One region of the Lysinibacillus sp. LK3 genome, then DNA from elsewhere that is predicted to be linked to it. Evidence: a T-box and tRNA genes for the amino acid it is inferred to sense, from the RefSeq annotation. Region 1 holds a T-box; the other holds one or more tRNA genes.
What was found. The T-box of region 1 lies ahead of ileS (isoleucine--tRNA ligase). A T-box ahead of a tRNA ligase gene usually reads a tRNA of that ligase, here a tRNA-Ile.
Positions count from the first base shown of each region.

Region 1 (3,393 bases):
CTTTAACATATCCATAGAGATGCGGACATCTGCTGTATAGTCAACAGAAGCAACCCATAAACGAAGTATGTCTGCTCCATACTGATCCATTACTTTTTGCGGAATAATCACATTCCCTAAAGATTTACTCATTTTACGTCCTTCACCATCAAGTACAAAACCATGTGTTAAAAGTCCTTTGTATGGTGCATAGCCGTTAATAGCTACAGATGTAATAAGAGAGGAATTAAACCAACCACGATGTTGGTCAGAACCCTCTAAATAGAGGTCAGCTGGATATTTCATACCACGTTCTACTAGTACACCTTGGTGTGATGAACCGGAATCAAACCATACATCCATAATATCATTTTCTTTTGTAAATTCGCCGTTCGGGCTACCTGGATGTGTAAAGCCTTCTGGTAATAACTCTTTTGCTGTTTTTTGGAACCAAATATTTGATCCATTCTCACGGAATAATGCTGAGACATGACTAATTGTTTCAGGTGTAATAATAGGTTCACCATTTTCAGCATAGAAAATCGGAATCGGCACACCCCACGCACGTTGACGTGAAATTACCCAGTCTCCACGATCACGAATCATATTATAAAGACGAGTTTCTCCCCAAGCTGGTGTAAATGCTGTTGCTTTTACAGCCTCTAATAACTCCCCACGGAATGCTTCAACAGATGCAAACCATTGTGGTGTCGCACGATAAATAACAGGCTTTTTCGTACGCCAGTCATGTGGATAGGAGTGCGTAAAGAAATCAAGCTTTTCTAACGCTCCTACTTCTTTTAGTTTTTCTGTGACGAGTTTATTTGCATCATTATAAAACACGCCTTCAAAGCCAGGTGCTTCATCTGTATAACAGCCACTATTATCAAGAGGGCTAAGAATACCTAAACCGTACTGTTTACCAATATGATAATCGTCTTCACCATGCCCTGGGGCTGTATGAACACAACCTGTACCCGCTTCAGCAGTTACGTGTTCACCTACCATAATAAGCGATTCACGATCGTAGAATGGATGTTGTGCTACAATACGATCTAATGCCTCTCCTTTTACCTCTTGTACAACCTCATAGTCTACCCATCCAAGCGTAGTTGCCACTGACTCTAATAACTCTTTGGCAATGATGAATTTTTTATTAGCCACTGCAACTACTACATAGATAAATTCAGGATTCAAAGAAATCCCTAAGTTTGCTGGTAATGTCCATGGTGTTGTTGTCCAAATGATAAATTTAGCATCTGCTGGAACAACACCCTTCGCATCCTTAATTGCAAAGCTTACATAAATGGATGGAGATTTGATGTCCTTATATTCAATTTCAGCTTCCGCCAAAGCAGATTCAGAAGAAGGAGACCAATAAACCGGCTTTAACCCTTTATAGATATAACCTTTTTCCGCCATTTTACCGAATACTTCAATTTGACGAGCTTCAAACTCAGGCTTTAATGTAATATATGGATTTTCCCAATCACCTCGAATGCCTAGACGGCGGAATTGGGCACGTTGATTGTCAATTTGCTCATAAGCATACTCTTCACAAAGTTGGCGGAATGCTGCTACTGACATTTCTTTACGTTTTACACCTTTGTTAGTCAATGCTTGCTCAATTGGTAAACCATGTGTATCCCAACCTGGAATATAATTGACATGGTAGCCAGTCATGGAGCGATGACGTGTAATCATATCCTTCAATACTTTATTTAGAGCATGGCCTATATGGATATCACCATTTGCATAGGGAGGACCATCATGTAGAACAAATTCTGGTCGACCTTCCGTACGCTCCATCTGTAATTTGTTAATATCCATGCCATTCCATTTTTCTTGCATTTTTGGCTCATTTGCCGGTAAATTTCCACGCATTGGGAAATCTGTTTTTGGCATTAATAAAGTATCTTTGTATTCAACCATTAAAATTCCTCCTTTATTTTACACAAACAGGTAGACATTTTTCTCATAAGACAGTTATTGGCAAAATTATCTAAAACGATTCGGAAACAAACAAAAAAAGCCCTCAATCCCACTAAGGGACGAGAAGCTTCTACTCGCGGTACCACCCTAATTGTAGTACAAAAATTTGCACTACCTCTTAAAAGCACGTTTAACGTCGTGCATCACGAAATAACCTACTTTTTTCAGTTATTTAGCTCAGAAGTGATGTTCAATGCTAGTTGTATGTTTGGGCTCTCACTGTCCCCAAATCGCTTAACAACGCCTAACAAATACTGTCTTCGTCTCTGCTTTTATGCATATCTGTTCAAAATAATTACTATTACAAAGTATATGAAATTCAAACAATCGCGTCAAGTTTCATTTGTCAATTACAGCAATTAAAAAGAAATGTTAAATATCCTCAGAATCCTGTGCTTCTTCAACAGATGCTTGAATTTCTGTTAAATCGATATCATATTGCAGCAAATGATCCCAGTCATCTGCATTAAGTAAATCCAGCTGTGCTTCTACAAGCATCTTGAAACGATTACGAAATACCTTAGATTGCTTTTTAAGCTCATCAATTTCAATCGTCACCTTACGAGCCTTCGTCAAAGCTTCATTGACAATTCGATCAGCATTTTTTTCAGCTTCTTTTACAATGAGCTTTGCCTCTTTTTGAGAATTTCTTCTCACTTCATCAGCCGCTTCTTGTGCAACGACAATAGACTTCTGCAAAGTTTCTTCTAAGGTGTTGAAATGTCTCGCTTGTTCTAAAGCCATCTCTAATTGCTTATCAACCTCTTTTTTTTCACGAAGCAGAATTTCATAGTCTTTAATAATCTGATCTAAAAATTCATTTACTTCATCTTCAGCATAACCTCTGAAGGCTTTTGTAAACTCCTTATTATGTATATCAATAGGTGATAATGGCATACAATCCTTCTCTCCTTTACATGTACATTCGTAATTCCTATTATACAATTGTTCCGACAACTTAGCAGTAAAAATTAATGAAATTTACTTCACTTTCAGCTTTTTTGGGCCAATCGACCGACTTGAAGACGGATTTTATCTTTTTTTGTTCGGCCTTCAGTCATAATAATTTTCACCCTACCACTTCCACGTATCGATAAAATATCTCCCTCTTGTAATTCAAAAGCAACTGTATCTCTTTCTGTCCAATTTACACGAACTTTTTTCCCAGTAATTAAAGCTTGAGCTTTTTGGCGTGATACATTTAATACAGTCGCAATAATTACATCTAAGCGCATGGAAGATACTGTATGAGATTCCTCCAACCATTCTTCCTCATTTACAATAAGGGAATCCGCTTCTTTTAAAGACTCAATATGCACCTTAACTTTACCAATACCTGTTAAATGTAACCGAACATATTCTGCTACCTCTTGAGCTACAACGAATTGCACCTGCTGATCATTTACACGAATATCACCAAAT
Region 1 is NZ_LDUJ01000024.1:17,842-21,234, forward strand. It holds gene ileS (isoleucine--tRNA ligase) at 1-1,911, opposite strand, end outside; T-box leader at 2,024-2,247, opposite strand; gene VK91_RS17485 (DivIVA domain-containing protein) at 2,344-2,868, opposite strand; gene VK91_RS17490 (RNA-binding protein) at 2,964-3,393, opposite strand, start outside.

Region 2 (3,393 bases), on a different contig from region 1:
CCTTGGTAATAGCATGTGCCACAGCTAAATATAACTGTACCTCTTGTAAGGAGACAACCTCTAATTTTTTACGAGTAAGCTTTTTTAGCAGGACAAGCAAAACCCATGGTGTCACCTGCCACAGTGTACCTTGATGTTCAATTAATTCAGCTAGTTGTGTGTATTGCTCCTGTTCTATCAGCTTAGGAATGGCTGTACCTCTACCATAAGGTGTCGTCAATTGTCTCCATGGGATATTGGGAATTTGCTGATCTAACATAGTAAGCCCTCTCTCATCAAAAGTATCGAAAGTAAACAATTCTTTTACACTAATAGCATGGTTTTTGATAAAAATAATTTGGTGTATGATAAATATTTACATAGGGTTTATGGAATATATGAGTTGTGGCAGGGGAAAGTGGTGGGATTAACCATGTCCAGTTGCCTGTAACTTCTCTTCCTGTTGATTTTTCTGCCTCCTCAAACAATTTAAACTGCTGAGCTGCTGTATGATGATCAACAATGCTCACACCATCTTCTTTAAATGAGTGAAGAACAGCAATATTAAGTTCTACTAAAGCACGATCACGCCAAAGAGACGATTGTTTGGTTGTATCAAGATTAAAAATCTCTGCAATTGCAGGTAACATATTATAACGATCATGATCTGCTAAATTTCGTGCGCCAATCTCTGTTCCCATATACCAGCCGTTAAATGGAGCTGCTTGAAAATCAATTCCAGCCATTTGAAAACGCATACTCGAAATAATAGGTACGGCATACCACTTCATTCCTAATTTTTCCACATCGTTTGACTCTGGATGACGGATTGAGACCTCTACTATATTTTCTTCAGGAATTACAAACATTTGAGGAGCACGATTATCTACCTGTATAACGAGTGGTAGTACATCAAAATCAGTTCCTTTACCTCTCCATCCTAACGACTCACACACTTTTGTAAATTTAATGGACTGTGAATCTCCAATAATGCCTGCATCTGTTTCATAGCCTGCATAACGAATTAGTTGATGATTCCAAATCCGTACTCTATCTGAAGCAAACACTGTTATAGTTGGACGAATTTTCCCATGATTTGTCGCATAATCAATATGTTCTAGTAATTTTTGAAAAATAGCCTTTTCATCTAAAACATCACGTGCATCTACCACATGCAGTGACTGCCAAAACAGACGTCCAATACACTTATTGCTATTTCGCCATGCCACACGTGCGCCAAAAACTAGCTCCTCTGTTGTTGGGTGATATTTACCTGCATCCTTAACTGCCTGTAATCTATTCTTTAACCAAAGTTCTGATTCATTTTGTTCTGTCTGATATAGACTTAAAAATTGCTGTATCTCCTGTATATTCATATCGATTCCTCCACTTATCCTCATATTAGAGGAACAAAACAACAAGCACCATGAAAATAGTAATTGAAAAAACATACATATTTTATATATGAAATAGTTTGTTCATATTTACTCTATAGACTCTCTTTCTTAAGAGAATGTAAGGGAGAAAGATTTTAATTATTATAAAAAGGCTACAGTAGTCATGTAGCCTTTTTCAGGGGGTTGTAGAACAAAGAAATCAATAGAATTTTTGTAAATGTGAAAAAGCTATACGTTCTGGGCTACTTACTTGCTGCTGTTGCTTCGCTTTCGCATAGAGCAGAACCAGTTTCACAAATTCTCTGGCCAGGATTTCGCCTGTATCGCTATACTAGAGAAGTCAAGCAGCCTTCACAAAAGTATTGACCATGGAAGTGTACGTGGTAAGTGAAACGGCTTATAGGAGCCCATAGTAAGATGCTAGGGGAATTAAATTCAGTCCCTCACCTTGCAAATAGGTCTTTTTCTGCTATTGCATTATCTTTTATCGTTTAAAGAACAGGAGAATAGAAAAAAGCATGTAACACACATCTGTGCTACATGCTTGATGACCCGTACGGGATTCGAACCCGTGTTACCGCCGTGAAAGGGCGGTGTCTTAACCACTTGACCAACGGGCCGTGGCTCCGAAGGCAGGACTCGAACCTGCGACAACCTGATTAACAGTCAGGTGCTACTACCAACTGAGCTACTTCGGAATAATATGGGCCTAAATGGACTCGAACCATCGACCTCACGCTTATCAGGCGTGCGCTCTAACCAGCTGAGCTATAGGCCCATTTTGGAGCGGGTGATGAGAATCGAACTCACGACATCAGCTTGGAAGGCTGAGGTTTTACCATTAAACTACACCCGCAATAATGGTGGGTCAGGACGGAATCGAACCGCCGACACTTAGAGCTTCAATCTAATGCTCTACCAACTGAGCTACTGACCCGAAAAATGGAGGAGGTAGAGGGATTCGAACCCCCGCGCGGTGTTACCCGCCTGTCGGTTTTCAAGACCGATCCCTTCAGCCAGACTTGGGTATACCTCCAAAAATATTACAATGGTGGAGCCTAGCGGGATCGAACCGCTGACCTCCTGCGTGCAAGGCAGGCGCTCTCCCAGCTGAGCTAAGGCCCCATTTATCATGAAAGATGGTCGGAATGACAGGATTCGAACCTACGACCCCTTGGTCCCAAACCAAGTGCTCTACCAAGCTGAGCTACATTCCGTAAACATGATTTTATTGGCGCGCCCGACAGGAGTCGAACCCATAACCTTCTGATCCGTAGTCAGACGCTCTATCCAATTGAGCTACGGGCGCATGTTAATTAAAAAATGATGAGCCATGAAGGACTCGAACCTTCGACCCTCTGATTAAAAGTCAGATGCTCTACCAACTGAGCTAATGGCTCGTGAAATTAAAAATGGCTGGGGTACTAGGATTCGAACCTAGGCATGACGGAATCAAAATCCGTTGCCTTACCGCTTGGCTATACCCCAATTTTAAAATGGGGCGACTGATGGGAATCGAACCCACGAATGTCGGAACCACAATCCGATGCGTTAACCACTTCGCCACAATCGCCACTATATAGATTATATTAGCTGTATTATGAACGAGTACCTCAATACCTGGCAGGGGCAGTAGGAATCGAACCCACACCAAAGGTTTTGGAGACCTCTATTCTACCGTTGAACTATGCCCCTAAAATGGTGGAGGGGGACGGATTCGAACCGCCGAACCCTAAGGAGCGGATTTACAGTCCGCCGCGTTTAGCCACTTCGCTACCCCTCCAAGGGAATGGTGCCGGCGATAGGAGTCGAACCCACGACCTACTGATTACAAGTCAGTTGCTCTACCAACTGAGCTACACCGGCAATAATAATGGCGGTCCCGACCGGGATCGAACCGGCGATCTCCTGCGTGACAGGCAGGCATGTTAACCGCTACACCACGGGACCAAAATGGTGGAGGATGACGGGCTCGAACCGCCGACCCCCTGCTTGTAAGGCAGGTGCTCTCCCAGCT
Region 2 is NZ_LDUJ01000011.1:71,288-74,680, forward strand. It holds gene VK91_RS06850 (hypothetical protein) at 1-259, opposite strand, end outside; gene VK91_RS06855 (nitric oxide synthase oxygenase) at 309-1,355, opposite strand; tRNA gene VK91_RS06860 (tRNA-Glu) at 1,925-1,996, opposite strand; tRNA gene VK91_RS06865 (tRNA-Asn) at 1,998-2,074, opposite strand; tRNA gene VK91_RS06870 (tRNA-Ile) at 2,081-2,154, opposite strand; tRNA gene VK91_RS06875 (tRNA-Gly) at 2,159-2,232, opposite strand; tRNA gene VK91_RS06880 (tRNA-Phe) at 2,238-2,313, opposite strand; tRNA gene VK91_RS06885 (tRNA-Ser) at 2,320-2,412, opposite strand; tRNA gene VK91_RS06890 (tRNA-Ala) at 2,426-2,501, opposite strand; tRNA gene VK91_RS06895 (tRNA-Pro) at 2,517-2,593, opposite strand; tRNA gene VK91_RS06900 (tRNA-Arg) at 2,609-2,685, opposite strand; tRNA gene VK91_RS06905 (tRNA-Lys) at 2,704-2,776, opposite strand; tRNA gene VK91_RS06910 (tRNA-Gln) at 2,790-2,864, opposite strand; tRNA gene VK91_RS06915 (tRNA-His) at 2,874-2,949, opposite strand; tRNA gene VK91_RS06920 (tRNA-Trp) at 2,998-3,071, opposite strand; tRNA gene VK91_RS06925 (tRNA-Tyr) at 3,076-3,159, opposite strand; tRNA gene VK91_RS06930 (tRNA-Thr) at 3,167-3,242, opposite strand; tRNA gene VK91_RS06935 (tRNA-Asp) at 3,251-3,326, opposite strand; tRNA gene VK91_RS06940 (tRNA-Val) at 3,331-3,393, opposite strand, start outside.
Region 2: it encodes a tRNA-Ile, which carries the amino acid that the T-box ahead of ileS (isoleucine--tRNA ligase) is inferred to sense. The anticodon was not compared.